Regions from separate parts of the Microlunatus sp. M237 genome, predicted to be linked through region 2. Evidence: predicted binding sites of a transcription regulator. Region 2 holds the regulator's gene; each other region holds the start of a gene.

Region 1 (6,129 bases), 600 kb from region 2:
CCCTGCTGCCCGACCCGAAGGCTGCCCCGGGCTCGGCCGCGGTACGGCTGGAGGTGCCGCTCGACACCGACGCGCTGCCGGTCGGGCCGCCCGGCCGCTATCTCTACGAGCCCGACGGGGCGGTGATTCGGGCCGGCGGCATCGGCTATGTCGGTCGGCTGCTCGGTGCCCGGCTGCTGGACCCCCAGATCGCCTATCTGACCGCCGACACGCTGTCCGACAGCCCGTACGTCACTGCCTTCGAGGTGGCCGAGATCCTGCCCTACAAGGAGAAGGCGCTGCGCCAGTGGGTGGAGCGGGCCGGGGTCGGCACGCTGGAGATCAAGAAGCGGGGCCTCGACCTCGACCCCGCCGCGCTTCGCCGCCGGCTGCGGCCGAAGGGACCCCATGCGGCCACGTTGGTGATCACCCGCACACCGCAGGGTGCCGTGGTGCTGGTCGCGTCGCGGGTCCAGCGGGGCGGCGGCAACGAGACCGGGGCGCCCAGCACGAGCTGAGGGAGATCGGAGCTGTCCCGGGCCGGGCTCAGCCGAGGTACAGGTCCACGGCCAGGCACAGTCCGGCCAGGCCGACCACGATACGCAGCGGCGTCTCCGGGACCCGTCGCACGATCGGCGGGGCCACCGAGGCGCCCAGCACGCACCCCAGTGCCAGCGGCAGCACCGTGGGCCAGTGCACCGGCCCCGCGAACACGAAGATCGCCGAAGCGGCGGCGTTGGCCGAGCCGAGGACGACCGAGCGCAGCGCGTTGATCCGGGCGTAGACGTCGGGCATGAAGGCCCCCAGTGTGGCCACGATGAGCACCCCGGCCGCAGCGCCGAAATAGCCGCCGTAGATGCAGATGACCCCGATCAGCAGCACCACCCACCAGGAGCGCTCCCGGATCCGGCCGGCGTGCAGCGAACGTAGCCAGGGCCGCAGGATGAGCACCACCGACGCGAACGCCACCAGCCACGGCACCACGGCCGAGAACACCTCTGCCGGTTGCGTCAGCAGCAGTGCGGCCCCGACCGCACCACCGGCCACCCCGGCCAGGCCGAACCTCAGCACCCGGCTGCGCTGGCCCACCAGGTCCGGTTGGGCGGACACCAGGCCGCCCGCGGTGGTCCCCATCAGCGCCACCGTGTTGGTCACATTGGCCGTCAGCGGCGGCAGGCCGAGTGCCAGCAGCGTCGGGAAGGACACCAGCGAAGCCAGCCCCACGCCGTAGCCGACGACCCCCGTACCGACTCCGGCGAGCAGCAGGATGCCCACCTGTGACCAGTCCACCGGAATCCTCCGTCGTCGTCCGTACGTCGCCGGGCAGACGCCTTCGGTGCCATTGCGTTGCCCATTGTGTCCCACGCGGTACGGTTCGACAGCCCGATCCCGACCCCTGGAGAGCCGGCCCGCCCGTGTATCCCACTCTGCTGATCCTGCTGTACGTCGCCACCGGCGTCGCCGCGGCCTGGGAAGCGCGCCGCAAGGGCTATGACGACCGGCTGTTCACCCTGCTCGGCATCATCTGCGGGCCACTGCTGCTGCTGGCCATGCTGCTGATCAAGCCGCGCCAGCTCGCGGTCGGGACTCCGGTCCGCCCGGCCGCGCCGATCACGCTGTCCGACGGCCGCCGGATCCCACCCAGCCACGTCAGCGTGGTGCGGGCGGTCGACGTGATCGACTCCACGGCAGTCTGCCTGGTGACCGCCCCGGGCGGCAGCCGGCACTGGGTCGCCCAGGAGGCGCTCACCCGGGTCCGGCCCCGAACGGGCGGCTGACCGCAGCCACTGCGCGACCCGGATTGGCGGGACCGCGCTGGCACTCAATGAGGTCGAGTGCTAATGTCGGATTAGCACTCTCCTTGTGAGTGTGCCAACTCAGCGAGGCGGCACCGCGACGACGTCGAGCTGGGACCTCCCATCTGAACACATCACTTCTGAAAGGGGTTTGACGTGGCAGTCACGATCAAGCCGCTCGAGGATCGCATCCTCGTCCAGCCGCTCGAAGCAGAGCAGACCACCGCATCCGGTCTGGTCATCCCGGACACCGCCAAGGAGAAGCCGCAGGAGGGCAAGGTCCTCTCGACCGGCCCCGGGCGGATCGACGACAACGGCAACCGCGTACCGCTCGACGTCGCTGAGGGTGACGTCGTCATCTTCAGCAAGTACGGCGGTACCGAAGTCAAGTACGACGGCCAGGAGCTGCTGCTCCTGAACGCGCGCGACATCCTCGCCGTCGTCACCAAGTAAGGGGAACACCCATGGCAAAGATCCTTCAGTTCGACGAGGAGGCGCGCCGCTCACTTGAGCGTGGCGTCGACATCCTCGCCAACACCGTGAAGGTCACGCTCGGCCCGAAGGGCCGCTACGTGGTGCTCGACAAGAAGTGGGGCGCGCCCACCATCACCAACGATGGTGTGACCGTGGCCCGTGAGGTCGAGCTGGACGACCCGTACGAGAACCTGGGCGCCCAGCTGGCCAAGGAAGTTGCGACCAAGACCAACGACGTGGCCGGCGACGGAACCACCACGGCGACGGTGCTGGCGCAGGCGCTGGTGCACGAAGGGCTCAAGGCCGTCGCGTCCGGTGCCAACCCGATCGCCCTCAAGCGTGGCATCGACATCGCTGTGGCCAAGGTGGAGGAGCGCCTGCGCGAGATCGCTCGCGATGTGCAGACCACCCAGGACATGGCGCACGTCGCCACCATCTCCGCCCGTGACGAGGTGATCGGCTCGCTGATCGCCGACGCGTTCGACAAGGTCGGCAAGGACGGCGTCATCACCGTCGACGAGTCCAACACCTTCGGCACCGAGCTCGAGTTCACCGAAGGCATGCAGTTCGACAAGGGCTACCTCTCGCCGTACTTCGTCACCGACGCAGAGCGGATGGAGGCGTCCCTGGACGACCCGTACATCCTGATCCACTCCGGCAAGATCAGCGCCATGAGCGAGCTCCTGCCGCTGCTGGAGAAGGTCATCGGCGCCTCCGGCACCTTGTTCATCGTGGCTGAGGACGTGGACGGCGAAGCGCTGTCCACCCTGGTCGTGAACAAGATCCGGGGCACCTTCACCTCGGTCGCCGTCAAGGCTCCGGCCTTCGGTGACCGGCGCAAGGCCATGCTCGAGGACATCGCGATCCTGACCGGCGGTCAGGTCATCGCCCCCGAGGTCGGCCTCAAGCTCGACCAGGTCGGTCTGGAGGTGCTCGGCCGCGCTCGTCGCATCGTCGTCACCAAGGACAACACGACCATCGTCGACGGTGCGGGCTCGAGCGACGAGGTCAAGGCGCGCGTGGCTCAGCTGCACGCCGAGATCGCGCGCACCGACTCCGACTGGGACCGTGAGAAGCTGCAGGAGCGGGTGGCCAAGCTGGCCGGCGGCGTCTGCGTGATCAAGGTCGGCGCTGCCACCGAGGTGGAGCTCAAGGAGAAGAAGCACCGCATCGAGGATGCTGTCTCCGCGACCCGCGCTGCCATCGAAGAGGGCATCGTGGCCGGTGGCGGTTCGGCACTGGTTCACGCCTCGGCCGCCCTGGCTGATGGCCTGGGTCTGACCGGAGACGAGCGCGTCGGCGTCTCCATCGTCAAGAAGGCTGCTGTCGAGCCGCTGCGCTGGATCGCCGAGAACGGTGGCGAGCCCGGTTACGTGGTGACCTCGAAGGTGGCGGAGATGAAGCCGGGTTCCGGCTACAACGCCGCGACCAACGAGTATGTCGACCTGCTGGCGGCCGGCGTCATCGACCCGGTGAAGGTGACGCGTTCCGCGCTCGCCAACGCGGCGTCGATCGCGTCGCTGCTGCTCACCACCGAGACTCTGGTGGTCGAGAAGCCCGAGGAAGAGGAGCCCGCGGCCGGACACGGTCACGCGCACTGATCTCTCAGCTCAACCGCACATCCACGATGGCCTCTCCCGCTCGCGGGGGAGGCCATCGTGTTGTCCGGGCAGCGTCGGGGATGGCCGCCGGAGAACGCGCGAGCTTTGATCACCGTTCGCCCACCCCGCGGCGACTTCAAGACCCGGACCGGTTGATCATCGAACCTTCTGATCATCACCGGAGATCGGCTCGATGATCAACATCGCGCTGCGTCGGATGCCGGGTTCGACATTTCTCAACCGACCCGGGCGAGATCGCCGTCGTCAGGCGCGACCCATCTGCCACAGTTAGGTCCGTCGCAGGAAGCGGACATGATCTCGACGATCGATGGGGGGCGGGTGAGCACCGAAGACGGTCAGCTGCGCACAGTCCAAGACCTCGTGGCTGCTGCGGGGGCGGGTGATCACGACGCCATGGACGAGTTGATCACCCGGCTGCGCCCCATGATCTTCAGCTACTGCCGGTCCCGGCTGATCGGGTACGCCGGCGGCCTGGAGGCCGCGGACGACGCGTCCCAGGAGACCTGCATGGCGATCTACAAGGTGTTGCCGCGCTACCGCGACAGTGGTGCGCCGTTCACGGCGTGGGTCTTCTCCGTCGCCGCCAACAAGGTGGCCGACGCCCAGCGCGCTTTCGCCCGCGCAGCCGTGCCGGTGGACGAGCTCCCCGACCGCACTGAGCCGTCCCAGACCCCCGAGGAACGGGCCATCTCTGCGGCCCACGTGGCGGCAGCGACCCAGCTGATCGACCAGCTGCCGAGCAGGATGCGGACTGTCTTGATCCGCAGAGCCTGTGGTGCGTCGGCCGACGAGGTCGCGCTCGAGCTCGGCATCAGCGCCGGGGCCGTCCGGGTCACCCATCACCGAGCGGTGGCCAGACTGCGCCAGCTGGTGACGGAGTCCGATGAATACCTCGGACTGTTCCCCTCCGGGACCACGGTCCCGATCGCGTCCTAGCGGGGCGAGGGACCGCGACGGCGGACGACCCGAGGTCTCGCTCGGACCACCCGAGACCCGATCTCGCTCGGACTACCCCAGACGGAAGGTCTCGCGGGGGATCCGGCCGACCAGATCCCGGGCGACCCGGGCAGCGTCCTCCTCGCTGATCTGATGGGTGGTCACCAGACCGGCCAGGTGGGCTGCGTCGACCCGGCGGGACATGTCGTGGCGGGCCGGGATGGAGCAGAAGGCCCGCGTGTCGTCGATGAAGCCGGAGGTCTTGTAGAAGCCGATGCCATCGGTGATGGCAGCCCGATAGCGACTGATCCCGGCAGGGGAGTCGATGAACCACCACGGCGCTCCGGCGTACACGCTGGGATAGAACCCGGCCAAGGGGGCGATCTCGCGGGAGAAGACCGTCTCGTCCACGGTGAACAGCACCAACCGGAAGGTCGGGTTGGTACCGAAGTCGTTCAGGACCCGGGTCAGCGGGCCGGTGAACGAAGCTACGGCGGGCAGGTCATGGCCGCTGTCGGGGCCGAACCGCTGCAGGGTGGGCCGGTGATGGTTGCGCAGGATGCCAGGATGCAGCTGCATCACCAGGCCGTCCTCGGCGGCCATCGCCGCGAACTGATACAGCATGTTGCGTCGGTAGGCGATCGCGTCCGCGACCGAGACGGCCTCGGGCCCGCCGCGCAGCGCCAGCTGGTGGATCCGATCCGCCTCAGTGTCGCTCAGCGGCTCAGCCACTGCATCCACCGGGCCGGTGTCCGTCGCGGTGCAGCCGTGGGCGGCGAAATGCGCGCGTCGCGAACGCAGCGCGTCCAGCAGGTTGGCATAGCTCGAGCACTCGATCCCGGCGGCCTGGCTCAGCCGCTCCAGCCGCTTGCCCCAGCCGGCTTCGCTCGGATCCATGTAGCGGTCGGCCCGGAAGGTCGGCAGCACCCGGCCGGTGAAGGTCTCATCGGCCGCCAGCCGGGCGTGGGCACAGAGGTCGTCCGCTGGGTCATCGGTGGTGGCCAGCACCGAGATGCCGAAGCGGTCGAAAAGGGCCCGCGGCCGGAAGGCGTCGGTGCGCAGCGCCTCGGACAGCTGGTCGTAGAGCCGGTCGGCTGTGTCGGCGGACGGGTGCTCGGTCACCCCGAACACCTCCTGCAGCTCCGACTCGAACCAGTACCGCACGGTGGTGCCGACGAGGGTGGGCCAGTGCTGGCAGAACGTACGCCAGATCTCCCGCGGGTCGACCCCCGGAGTCCGCACGCCCAGCTGATCCAGGGGCACGCCCGCGGTGTGCAGCAACCGGGTCACGTAGTGGTCCGGAGTGATCAGCAGCTCGGCCG
Region 2 (6,129 bases):
CAGCTCCTCGGGGCTGATGCCGCCCTCGGGTCCGACCACCATCAGCACCTCACCGGCGGTCGGCAGGGTCACGTCGGCCAGCCAGCTGGTCGCGTCCTCGTGCAGGGTGAGGGCCAGGTCCGCGGCCCGGGCCCGGTCCAGCAGCTGCTTGGTGGTCACCGGCTCGGCGACACGTGGCTGCCGCAGCCGCCGGGACTGCTTGGTGGCTTCTCGGACGGTGGAGCGCCAGCGCGCCAGCGCCTTGTCCCCCCGCTCGGCCGACCAGCGCACGATCGAGCGCGACGACTGCCAGGGGATGATCTCGTCCACGCCCATCTCGGTCAGCATCTCCAGCGCCAGCTCGGAGCGGTCCCCCTTGGCCAGCGCCTGGGCGACCACGAACCGCACCGCGGCAGCCGGCGCCTGCAGCTGCTCGGTCACCGTCACCTCCAGGCCGGTCTTGTCGGCTGTGGCGACCTCGCCGCGCAGGCCGCGGCCGGAGCCGTCGGACAGCAGGACCCGCTCGCCCGGGCGGATCCGACGGACGACGGCGGCGTGGCGGCCCTCCTCACCGCCGAGGCGGACCGAGGCCCCGACCGCCGGCAGCGGGTCGGTCAGGTCGAGCAGGAAGAGCGGGTCGGTCACGGCCGGTCAGCCGGCGAATGCGTCACGCAACCGGCCGAAGACGCCCTTGCTGTGCTTCTGTACGGTCACCTCGGCCACGGTCTCCTCGCGCAGCTCGGCCAGCTGGCGCAGCAGCTCACGCTGCTCACTGTCGATCCGGGTCGGCGTCTGGACCAGCAGGGTGACCCCGAGCTGGCCACGACCGTTGGCACGAAGGCGCGGTACGCCCTTGCCGTCGATGGCGATCCGGGTGCCCGACTGGGTGCCGGCCGGCACCGCCACCTGGACCGAGGTGTCCACCGGGTCGGCGTCGGCGAGATCGGCTTCCAAGGTGGCCACGGTCACCTCGGTGCCCAGCGCCGCAGCGGTCATCGGGATCCGGACGACGACCTCGAGGTCATCGCCGTCGCGCTTGAACACCTCGTGTGGCTCGACCTGCAGCTCGACGTAGAGGTCGCCGGCCGGTCCGCCGCCGGGGCCGACCTCGCCGTGGGAGGCCAGGTGGATGCGGTTGCCGGTGCTGACACCGGCCGGGATCTTCACATTGATGGTGCGGGTGGAGCGGATCCGGCCGTCGCCGGAGCACTCCGAACACGGGTTCGGGATGACGGTGCCGTAGCCGCGGCAGGTCGGGCACGGCTGGGTGGTGCGGATGTCGCCGATGAAGGAGCGCTGCACGTGGGTCACGTCACCCTGCCCGTGGCAGGTGGCGCACTTGACCGGCTGAGAGCCCTCGTTGGCGCCCGATCCGCCACAGCGGGGGCAGAGCACCGCGGTGTCGACCCGAAGCGGCTTGGTCGTGCCGAAGGCCGCTTCGGCCAGCTCGAGGTCGAGGCGGACCAGCGCATCCTGGCCGCGGCGTACTCGCGAGCGCGGTCCACGGGAGGCCTGCTGGCCGAACATCGCGTCGACCAGGTTGGTGAAGTCGAACCCGCCGGCCTGGCCGAAGCCACCGCCGCCGTTGAAGCCGCCCATCCCGCCGCCGATCGGATCCCCGCCGCGGTCGTAGAGGTCGCGCTTGGCCGGGTCGGCCAGCACCTCGTACGCCTCCGCCACCTTCTTGAAGCGCTCGGCCGCCTCCGGCTCCTGTGCCACGTCAGGGTGAAGCTTCATCGCCAGCTGGCGATAGGCCTTCTTGATCTGCTCGGGGCTGGCGTCGCGGGACACCCCGAGGATGTCGTAATAGTCAGAGCTCATGTGCGATTTGTCATCCTTCAGAGAGGAACCGGCCGACGTAGCGCGCTACGGCTCGGACCGATGCCATGGTCGAGGGGTAATCCATCCGGGTCGGACCGACGATGCCGAGGGTCGCCCAGGTGTCCTCCTGGTTTCCGTAGCCGGTGGCGATCACGGAGGTGGTCTGTAGCTCCTTGTACGGGTTCTCCTGGCCGATCCGCACGGTCAGGACGTCGGCGCTCGTCGCCTCGCCGAGCAGGCGGAGCAGCACGACCTGCTCCTCCAGCGCCTCCAGCACCGGCTTCACCGTGGTCTCGAAGTCGTCGGAGAACCGGGTCAGGTTCGGCACGCCGCCGACGACCATCCGGCTGCTGGCCTCGCTGTTGAGCATCTCCAGCAAGGTGGCGATGCAGGCCTGGCCCAGCGCGTGGCTCTCGGTCGGCCACTCGGTGCTGACCGTGCTCAGCGACGCGGCGGCGGCTGAGGTCGAGCGGCCCACCACGGCGGCGTTGAGCCGGGACCGCAGCACGCCCAGCGTCTCGTCGTCGTGCTCGCTGACTTCGACCGCCCGCTGCTCGACCCGGCCGGTGGAGGTGATCAGGATCAACATGATCCGGGAGGTCGACAGCGACACCACCTCGACATGGCGCACGGTGGACCGGCTCAGGGTCGGGTACTGCACGATCGCCACCTGCTGGGTGACCTGGGCCAGCAGCCGCACGGTGCGGTGCAGCACGTCGTCGAGGTCGAGCGCTCCGGACAGGAAGCTCTGGATCGCCCGCTTCTCGGCCGGCGAGAGCGGCTTGACCGAGCCCAGTCGGTCGACGAACAGTCGATAGCCCTTGTCAGTCGGGATGCGGCCCGCGCTGGTGTGGGGCTGGGTGATGTAGCCCTCCTCCTCCAGCGCGGCCATGTCGTTACGGACGGTGGCCGGCGACACCCCGAGGTCGTGGCGGTCCACCAGTGTCTTGGAGCCGACCGGTTCCTGGCTGGAGACGTAGTCGGTGACGATGGCTCGCAGTACCTGCAGTTTCCGATCGTCCATCGCGTCTCCCTCCTCGTCTCGCGTCTGTTCCGGGGCCGGCTCAGCCGGGCAGTTGGCACTCCTATGGCCCGAGTGCCAGTCTAGCCTGGTCGCACCACCCAACGTCGGAAGGGAAGCCGTGAGCAGCCTCACCCCGTGGCGGGAGATCGCCCCCGGCGTCTATCTGGCCGTCGCCGAACCCGCAGCCGTCACCCTGGGCCTGGTGGTCGGCAGCGAGTCGGCGCTGCTGGTCGACACCGGTTCGAGCCCGGCCCAAGGAGCTGCCGTCCGGGCCGCGGTCGCCGCCCACGTCGACGTGCCGCTGCGGGTGGTGGTCGCCACCCACTGGCACTACGACCATGCGTTCGGTCTGGCCGCCTTCGACGATCTGGAGACCATCGGGCACGAGACCTTGGCCACTCGCCTGGCGCCGACGCCTGAGCTGGCTCGCATGAGTGTCGAGCTCGGCTTCGATGTGGCCGAACTGCGCGGACCCAACCGGCAGATCGTGGTCGCGGCCGCGGTGGACCTCGGCGACCGCCGGGTGGAGATCGCCCACCTGGGCCAGGGACACACCGACGGCGACCTGGTGGTGGTGGTGCCGGACGCCGACGTCCTGTTCGTCGGTGACCTGCTCGAGTCCGCGGGTCCCCCGTGGTTCTCCGACGACTCCTTCCCGCACGAGTGGGCGGCCACCCTGGACGGCGTGATCGGCCTGATGACCCCGACCACCCGGGCCGTGCCCGGCCACGGTGAGCCGGTGGAGCGCGAGTTCGTCTTCAACGCCCGCGGCGAGATCGCCGCCGTGTCGGGCGAGATCCGCCGGCTGGTCGAGTCCGGAGTGGCCGAAGCCGACGCCCTGGCCGCCGGGCAGTGGCCGTATCCGGCAGCGCACGTCGAAGCCGGCGTCCACGTCGGGTACGCCCAGCTCAGCGGCCACGGATTGAAGGGCACCCGCCCAACGCTGCCCCTGGCGTGACCCCGGCGGCAGCGCCCGAAGCAGTACGACCCGGGCGGCAGCGCCCGAAGCAGATACGATCTGCAACGTTCTAGTCGACCGCAGCAGACGGGAGCCGGCGTGCCTCGCGTGACCGTCAAGACCCTGGCGCAGGCGGTGGGAGTCTCTGCCTCCACCGTCTCCAACGCCTACAACCACCCCGACCAGCTGTCGGCGGAGCTGCGGCAACGCATCCTGGCCACGGCCGCCGAGCTGGGCTATGCCGGGCCCGACCCGGCCGGGCGGACGTTGCGCAGCGGCCGGGCGAACGCGATCGGCGTGCTGCTGACCGAGCGGCTGTCGTACGCCTTCTCCGACCCGTTCGCGATCGAGTTCCTGGCCGGGCTGAGCGAGGTGCTGGAGCAGCGCGGCACCGCCATCATGCTGCTGCCACTCTCCACCACCGCTGACGGACCCGATGTGGGACCGCTGCGCCGGGCCAGCATCGACGCCCTGACCACCCTCTGCCTGGCCGAGGACCATCCCGCTGCGGCAGTCGCCCGGATCCGCGGCATCCGGGTGGTGTCCACCGTGATCGACGACGAGCCGGGGTCGTCCTGGGTCGCCATCGACGACGAGGCCGCCGGCGAGCTGGTCGGCAGGCACCTGGCCGAGCTCGGTCACCGGCGGATCACCGTGGTGGTCGAGGCCAACCGGCCGACGAACCGTCTGGCCGGTGTGGTCAGCGATGCCGATGTGGTGTGCATCGACTATGCAGCACGACTGCGAGGTCTACGGCGCTCGCTGCCCCAGGCTCAGCTGCAGGTGGTGACGGGCGGCCACAACGCCGTGATCTCCGGCCGCGCCGCCGCCGACTGCGCCCTCGACTCCGGTTTCAGCCCCACCGCGGTGGTGGCGCTGAGCGATGTGCTGGCGCTGGGGGTGCTCGACGTGCTGGCGAACCGAGGGCTGGCGGCCGGAGCCGACGTGGCCGTCTGCGGGTTCGACGACATCCCGGCCGCAGCGGCGGCGGGTCTCACCACCGTGCGGCAACCGATCACCGAGAAGGGGCGCCGGGTCGGCACCTTGTTGCTGGACCCCGACGCGGCCGAGCAGCGGGTGCTGCTGCCGGTCGAGCTGATCCGGCGCAGCAGCACCTGAGAACCGCCCCGGGACTCAGCCAGGGCGCGCGTCCAAGCGCCTCACTCCGCGTCCTCATCCAGCGTCGGGTCGTCGGGGCCCGGGCCCCACGGCACTGACCATCCTTCGGCCACGTCCTCGGTCAGCTCGATCACCTGGTGCAGCAGGTCCTCGACGGTGGCGGACTTCAGCAGCGCCAGCTGGTCGAGCGGTCCCACCGGAGCGATCCCAGCCAGCTGCCAGCAGAGCTGCAGCCGGTCCGCGGCCAGCACCACGCCGGCCGACCACGCCGGCTCTTCGAACTCGGTGGCCAGACTGAGCGCGCGGCGCACGGTCCGTTCGGCGTGCTCGAGCAGCGGTTGCAGCTCCGGGTCCCAGACCAGGTCGGGCAGCTCGGTCACCGTCGCCCGCGGATGCGGGTTCTCCTCCAGCCAGTCGCGGACCACGATCCGCCGTTCCCCCTGAGCGACCAGTCCCACCATCCCGTTCACCATCGAGCTCAGCTCGACCACCCGTGCCACGGTGCCCACATCGAACCGCTGCTCGCCGCCCCCGAACTCCTGCCCGCGCTCGATCAGCACCACACCGAACTCGAACCGCGTGGTGGCCGCCAGCCGCGAGAGCATGACCAGATAGCGTTCCTCGAAAATCCTGAGCTGAAGTGGCATGTGCGGGAGCAGCACACTCCCGAGGGGAAACATCGCCATTGTCGCCATACCAACCAATAGACCACAGCATCTCCTGCCGGGTGGCGCTTTCCTCGATCACGAAGCGACTGCACCGAAGCGGGCCCGACACCCCGCCCACCTGCCGAGGCAGGTCCGACGGGTGATCTAGGCTCCCGGGGGTGTCCACCCCTCACGACCGCTACTCCGGTGACGTCCTCCGCCCTGGCTGGCAGGCCAAGCACAAGGTCGTCAGCGCCGACCTGGTGATCTCATCGGGCTTGGTGGTCGAGGATGTCAGTACGGGCTTCTGCGGCGCGGTGACGCGGTGGGAGAACGGCATCGTGGTCCTGGAGGACCGCCGCGGCGTCAAGCGCAGCTTCCCGCTCGGCGCCGGCTTCTGGTACGAGGGGAAGCCGGTGACCTTGAAGGCACCCGTCCGCAAGGCCGCGAAGACCACGACCCGCACGGCCTCCGGTTCGGTCGCCACCCCGTTCGAACGAGCGAAGGTGGCTCTGCCCAGCCGCATCTATGTCGAGGGACGACACGACGCCGAGCTGGTCGAGAAGGTCTGGGGCGACGAC
Region 3 (6,129 bases), on a different contig from region 2:
GGAAGGCACGGATACCGGCCCGGGCCAGCCACGGCACGTGCTCGGCCATCAGGCCGCCACCGGCCATGATGGTGGCGCGGGCGAACGGGTCCTGCTGGGCGCGCCGGATCAGGTCGTCCATCCCTTCGCTGACACCGCGGGCCGACCCCGCGGTGAGCACCTGGTCGAGGCCCGGCAGCCGGGAGAGCGTACGCCAGGCCTTGTCGGTCGCGAAGCAGGAGTCGAGGGCCCGGTGGAAGGTCCAGCCGAAGTCGGGGTCGGCACCGACGATCTCGGTGACCACCTCGGCGTCGATCTCGGTGTGGGCGTTCAGGAAACCCAGCACCACGCCGTCGGCGCCGACCTGCCGGTAGGCGCTGAGCAGCCCGCGGAGCCGGACCACCTCCCCACCGTCGGTGCCGAAGCCCTCCCGCAGCCGCAGCATCACCCGGATCGGCAGGCTGGTCGCGCGGCGGACCTGGCCCACCAGGTTCGGCTCCGGCGACAGGCCGTCGAAGTCCATCGTGCCGACCAGCTCGATCCGGTCGGCCCCACCCGCCTCGGCCCGTTCCGCGTCGGCCGGGTGCAGCGCGATGACCTCCAGCAGCCCGCTCATGGCCGGTCGAGACTGTCGAAGGTGGCGATCGAGGCCGGTCGCTCCGCTCGGAGCCGGACGGCCACCCGCTCGGCGTCGGCGAAGGTCCGGATGATGTTGCGGTGCGCCAGCTTGGCCAGGTCGTCGTCGGACCAGCCGCGCTCGGCCAACGCCGCCAGCAGCGCCGGGTACGCCGACACGTCGGATAACCCGTCCGGCAGTGCGGTCACCCCGTCGAAGTCGCCGCCCAGGCCGATGTGGTCGATGCCGGCCACCTCCCGGACGTGCTCGCAGTGCGCCACCACGTCGGCCAGCGTCGCCCGCGGCGGACGACTCGGATAGCTGGCGGTGAACGTCTCCATCGCCGCCAGGTCGCGGGTGTCGACCCCGGCCTGCTCGGCGGCGGCGTTGAGCTCCAGCCCCCACGCCCGGACCGTCGGGCTGACGAACGTGGGCACGAAGGTGACCATGCAGGTGCCGCCGTTGCCCGCGAGCTGGGCCAAGATGTCGTCGGGAACGTTCCGAGGGTGGTCGCAGACGGCACGGGCCGAGGAGTGGGAGAAGATCACCGGTGCCTCGGTCACGTCCAGCGCGTCCTGCATGGTGGTGGCGGCGACGTGGGACAGGTCGACCAGCATGCCCAGCCGGTTCATCTCGGTCACCACCTCGCGGCCGAAGGCGGTCAGGCCGCCGTGGGCAGGGGTGTCGGTGGCCGAGTCGGCCCAGTCAGTGTTCTCGTTGTGGGTCAGCGTCAGATAGCGCACCCCGAGCCGATAGAGGGAGCGGAGCGTACCGAGGGAGTTGTCGATGCAGTGCCCACCCTCGGCCCCCATCAGAGAGGCGATCGGGCCACCGGTCTGGACCGTGGTCGCCAGCCCTTCGGCGGTGGTGACCAGCACCAGCTCCACCCGATAGCGCTCGATCATCTCCGAGACCGCGTCGATCTGCTCCAGCGTGGCTGTCACCGCCTGCTGCCCGGTCAGGCTGCACGGGACGTAGACCGACCAGAACTGGGCACCCACACCGCCGGCCCGCATCCGCGGCAGATCGGTGTGCAGCTGGGGCTGAGGTGCCGCTATGTCGACCGCGGTGAAGTCGTAGCCCACCTTGCGCATCGCCCAAGGCAGATCGTTGTGTCCGTCGACGACCGGGATCGGTGTGCTCACGACACCATCCTCGCGTACTTGTGCCCCCAAACGCACGAAGGCGGCCCCGAACGGGACCGCCTTCGTGGCGAGCGTTTCTCGGCCGGAGCCGAGAGCCGGACTCAGAAGTCCATGCCACCCATGCCCGGGTCGCCGCCGGCGGGAGCGGCCGGAGCCTTCTCCGGCTTGTCGGCGATGACGGCCTCGGTGGTCAGGAACAAGGCGGCGATCGAGGCTGCGTTCTGCAGCGCCGAGCGGGTCACCTTGGTCGGGTCCGGGACACCGGCAGCCAGCAGGTCGACGTACTCACCCGTGGCGGCGTTCAGACCGTGACCGGCCGGCAGGCTCTTGACCTTCTCGACCACGACGCCACCCTCGAGGCCGGCGTTGACGGCGATCTGGCGCAGCGGGGCCTCGACGGCCACGCGGACGATCGCGGCACCGGTCGCCTCGTCGCCTTCCAGCGACAGGGTCTCGAACACCACGGCGGCAGCCTGGACCAGCGCGACGCCGCCACCGGCGACGACACCCTCTTCGACGGCGGCCTTCGCGTTGCGAACGGCGTCCTCGATGCGGTGCTTGCGCTCCTTGAGCTCGACCTCGGTGGCCGCGCCGACCTTGATCACGGCAACGCCACCGGCCAGCTTGGCCAGTCGCTCCTGCAGCTTCTCGCGGTCATAGTCGGAGTCGGAGTTCTCGATCTCGTTGCGGATCTGGGTCACCCGGCCGGCGATCTGGTCGGAGTCACCTGCACCCTCGATGATCGTGGTCTCGTCCTTGGTGACCAGCACCTGACGGGCCCGGCCGAGGAGCTCCAGGCCGACACCGTCGAGCTTGAGGCCGACCTCTTCGCTGATGACCTGACCACCGGTGAGGATGGCGATGTCGGTCAGCATGGCCTTGCGGCGGTCGCCGAAGCCCGGAGCCTTGACGGCGACGGACTTGAAGGTGCCGCGGATCTTGTTCACGATCAGTGCGGCCAGAGCCTCACCGTCGACGTCCTCGGCGATCACGACGAGCGGCTTGCCCGACTGCATGACCTTCTCGAGGATCGGAAGAACATCCTTGAGGGTGGAGATCTTGGAGTTGACGATCAGCACGTACGGGTCGTCGAGGACGGTCTCCATCCGCTCCGTGTCAGTCACGAAGTAGGGCGAGATGTAGCCCTTGTCGAACCGCATGCCCTCGGTGAGCTCGAGCTCGAGGCCGAAGGTGTTGGACTCGTCGACGGTGATGACGCCTTCCTTGCCGACCTTGTCCATCGCCTCGGCGATGATCTCGCCGACCGTCGGGTCCCCGGCGGAGATCGAGGCGGTGGCCGCGATCTGCTCCTTGGTCTCCACGTCGGTCGCGGTCTTGGCCAGCTGCTCGACGATGGCGGCGACGGCCTTCTCGATGCCCTTCTTCAGGCTCATCGGGTTGGCGCCGGCGGTCACGTTGCGCAGTCCCTCACGGACCAGCGCCTGGGCCAGCACGGTGGCGGTGGTGGTGCCGTCGCCGGCGACGTCGTCAGTCTTCTTGGCGACCTCCTTGACGAGCTCGGCACCGATCTTCTCGTACGGGTCCTCGAGCTCGATCTCCTTGGCGATGGAGACGCCGTCGTTGGTGATGGTGGGGGCGCCCCACTTCTTCTCCAGGACGACGTTGCGGCCCTTCGGGCCGAGGGTGACCTTGACGGCGTCGGCGAGCTGGTTCATGCCCCGCTCGAGGCCGCGCCGGGCCTCAGTGTTGAAAGAGATAAGTTTTGACATTAATCCGCGAGTCCTCCCGCGTGCAGGCGGTCGTAGCCGCCGACTAGTTGGCATGGATGATCGTTCTGTCTCGCAAACGATGCCCGCGACGGACGATCCACGAAGGACCTCACCGCTTGAGAGGTGGCACTCTCACGAGGAGAGTGCTAACTCAGTTTTAGCACTCTCCCCTGGAGAGTGCAAACACCTGGGGCAGCATCCGGACCGTCAGCGAGGCGGCCGCTCCCGCTGCGGATAGATCGTCTCGCCGCGGGCCAGCATCGCCACCAGCTGCTCGATCCGCCGCGCCCGGGTCTCGGGCCGCTTGGCCTGACCGATCCGATGGATCACGGTGAACCGGTTCTGGCTGCTGGCCGCGGCGAACCTCGCCGCGGCGGCGGGGTCCGCCGCCAGGGCCGCGGCCAAGTCCGCGGGCACCTCCACGGTGGCCGGACCGGCGTACGCCGCGGCCCAGCGACCGTCGGCCCGGGCCCGTTCCACCTCGGCCAGTCCGCGCGGCTGCATCCGTCCCTCGGCGATCAGCCGTTCGGCCCGGGCGGTGTTGATCTGCGACCACACGCTCTGCGCACGCCGCGGGGTGAACCGGATGAAGTAGGTCGACTCGTCGTGCCGACGGCCCTGACCGTCGATCCAGCCGAAGCACAGGCCCTCCAGCACCGCGGCCTCGTACCGCAGCGTGGTCGGCTCGGTGGTGCCCTTGCGGGCCAGCATCAGCCAGACCCCCACCGGGTCGTCGGCGTGCTCGGTCAGCCAGGTGCGCAGCGCAGCCGCATCCGGCACGGTCAGCTCGGCGAGCTCTGGGGTGGTTCGGGCCATGACGGCAGTCAACCACCGGGTACTGACAGTTATCCGCCCTACGAGATACTGCGTCGAGGCGGGAATGCGACCGCCGGAACAGAGGTTGGCACGGTCATGGCCACAGAGCAGACGCAGCAGCCGATCCGCCGGGCTGACGTCGGGCTCAGGTCCGAGCGGGGTCCGGTGCTGCTGGCCGTGATGCTGAGCACCGGCCTGGTCGCCATCGACGCCACCATCATCGCCACCGCTGTGCCCTCGATCGTCGACGACCTCGGCGGCTTCAGCCAGTTCCCGTGGCTGTTCTCCATCTATCTGCTGGCTCAGGCGGTCTCGGTCCCGATCTACGGCAAGTTCTCCGACGTCGTCGGACGCAAGCCGATCATGCTGCTCGGCATCGGGCTGTTCGTGCTCGGATCGGTCCTGTGCGGCTTCGCCTGGAGCATGCCGACCCTGATCGTGGCCAGAGCCATCCAGGGTCTCGGTGCCGGCGCCGTGCAGCCGACCAGCATGACCATCGTCGGCGATCTGTACTCGCTGGCCGAGCGGGCCAAGGTGCAGGGCTACGTCGCGAGCGTGTGGGGCATCTCCGCGGTGGTCGGACCGACGCTGGGCGGGATCTTCTCCGACTATCTCAGCTGGCGCTGGATCTTCTTCGTCAATGTCCCGCTGGCCGGGGTGGCCGCCTGGATGATCGTGCGTCACCTGTCGGAGTCGGTGACCCACACCAAGCATCGGATCGACTACGCCGGCGCCGTGCTGCTCACGATCGGGTCCTCGCTGGTCATCCTCGGCCTGCTCGAGGGCGGCGTGCTGTGGCGGTGGCTGTCGCTGCCCAGCGTCGCCATCCTGGCCGGCGGCGTGCTGCTGCTGGTGGCGTTCGCGTTCGTCGAGCGCCGGGCCAGCGAGCCGATCCTGCCCGGCTGGATCCTGCGCCGGCGGGTCCTCAACGGCGCCAACCTGACCAGCCTGGCGGTTGGCGTGATGGTCATGGGCCTGACCTCGTACGTCCCGCTGTTCGTCCAGGGCGTGCTCGGAACCTCGGCCCTGGTCGCGGGCTTCGCGCTGGCCGCGCTGACCCTCGGCTGGCCGATCGCGGCGTCGCAGGCCGGCCGGCTCTATCTGCGGATCGGGTTCCGCGACACCGCGTTGCTCGGCTCCGTCCTGGTGGTGGCCGGGGCAGTGCTGCTGGTGCTGCTGTCGGCACAGAGCTCGGTCTGGGAGGTCGGCCTCACCTGCTTCGTGCTCGGCCTCGGGATGGGGCTGATCGCCAGCCCGACGCTGGTGGTGGCCCAGTCGGTGGTCGACTGGCAGAGCCGCGGCGTGGTCACCGGCACCAACATGTTCGCCCGCTCGATGGGCAGCGCGCTCGGCATCGCCGTCTTCGGCGCCATCGCCAACGCCACCCTGGCCGGCGGCTCGACCGGCACTGCCGGGGGCCATGCCACGACCACCAGCGACGTCTCTGCCGCAGTGTTGGATCCGGCGATGCACGACGTGTTCGTCGCCGCCGCCGTGGTCTCAGCGCTGCTGGTCGCGGCCATCCTGCTCATCCCCCGCCGGATCGAGACCGTCTGACCCGCGGGCACCGTCTCGGCGAACTACAGTGACGCCATGGGGGTGCCCCTGCAGCGGCGCAGACGTCTCCGGCGCTTCGCGGCGCTGGCCGTCGCCGGCTGCCTGCTGCTGGCCGGCTGCACCTGGTCCGAGCAGGAACCGGGCTTGTTCGCCTCCCGCCGCCCCGAACCGCCGACCGGCCGGTCCCCCGCTGCCGCGCCCCGGCCCGCGGCCAGCAACCCCGACCTGCCAGTGGTCGGCAGCGCCGTGTGGACGTCGGCCGACGGCGTCGGCGTCCAGGTCCGGA

What was found. Region 2 encodes HrcA, which represses chaperone genes, less so after heat shock. Its sites were predicted from a motif close to TTGGCACTCGNNNNNNNCGAGTGCCAA; they were not measured.
Region 1: a site for HrcA is predicted at 1,795-1,821, ahead of groES (co-chaperone GroES). Genes of this name have one in related genera too.
Region 3: a site for HrcA is predicted at 3,594-3,620, ahead of groL (chaperonin GroEL). Genes of this name have one in related genera too.

What each region holds. Positions count from the first base shown of each region.
Region 1 covers NZ_JBXHBL010000001.1:620,638-626,766, reverse strand. Annotated here, with positions in the region: gene AC1XX3_RS02900 (class I SAM-dependent methyltransferase) at 1-497, shown strand, start outside; gene AC1XX3_RS02895 (sulfite exporter TauE/SafE family protein) at 526-1,269, opposite strand; gene AC1XX3_RS02890 (hypothetical protein) at 1,395-1,757, shown strand; gene groES (co-chaperone GroES) at 1,932-2,228, shown strand; gene groL (chaperonin GroEL) at 2,240-3,850, shown strand; gene AC1XX3_RS02875 (sigma-70 family RNA polymerase sigma factor) at 4,190-4,807, shown strand; gene uxaC (glucuronate isomerase) at 4,880-6,129, opposite strand, start outside.
Region 2 covers NZ_JBXHBL010000001.1:23,687-29,815, forward strand. Annotated here, with positions in the region: gene AC1XX3_RS00115 (16S rRNA (uracil(1498)-N(3))-methyltransferase) at 1-624, opposite strand, end outside; gene dnaJ (molecular chaperone DnaJ) at 631-1,800, opposite strand; gene hrcA (heat-inducible transcriptional repressor HrcA) at 1,811-2,824, opposite strand; gene AC1XX3_RS00130 (MBL fold metallo-hydrolase) at 2,943-3,782, shown strand; gene AC1XX3_RS00135 (LacI family DNA-binding transcriptional regulator) at 3,882-4,901, shown strand; gene AC1XX3_RS00140 (LON peptidase substrate-binding domain-containing protein) at 4,943-5,587, opposite strand; gene AC1XX3_RS00145 (DUF3097 domain-containing protein) at 5,728-6,129, shown strand, end outside.
Region 3 covers NZ_JBXHBL010000002.1:603,870-609,998, forward strand. Annotated here, with positions in the region: gene AC1XX3_RS09055 (copper homeostasis protein CutC) at 1-595, opposite strand, end outside; gene AC1XX3_RS09060 (dipeptidase) at 592-1,740, opposite strand; gene groL (chaperonin GroEL) at 1,842-3,470, opposite strand; gene AC1XX3_RS09070 (YdeI/OmpD-associated family protein) at 3,678-4,286, opposite strand; gene AC1XX3_RS09075 (MDR family MFS transporter) at 4,383-5,843, shown strand; gene AC1XX3_RS09080 (hypothetical protein) at 5,880-6,129, shown strand, end outside.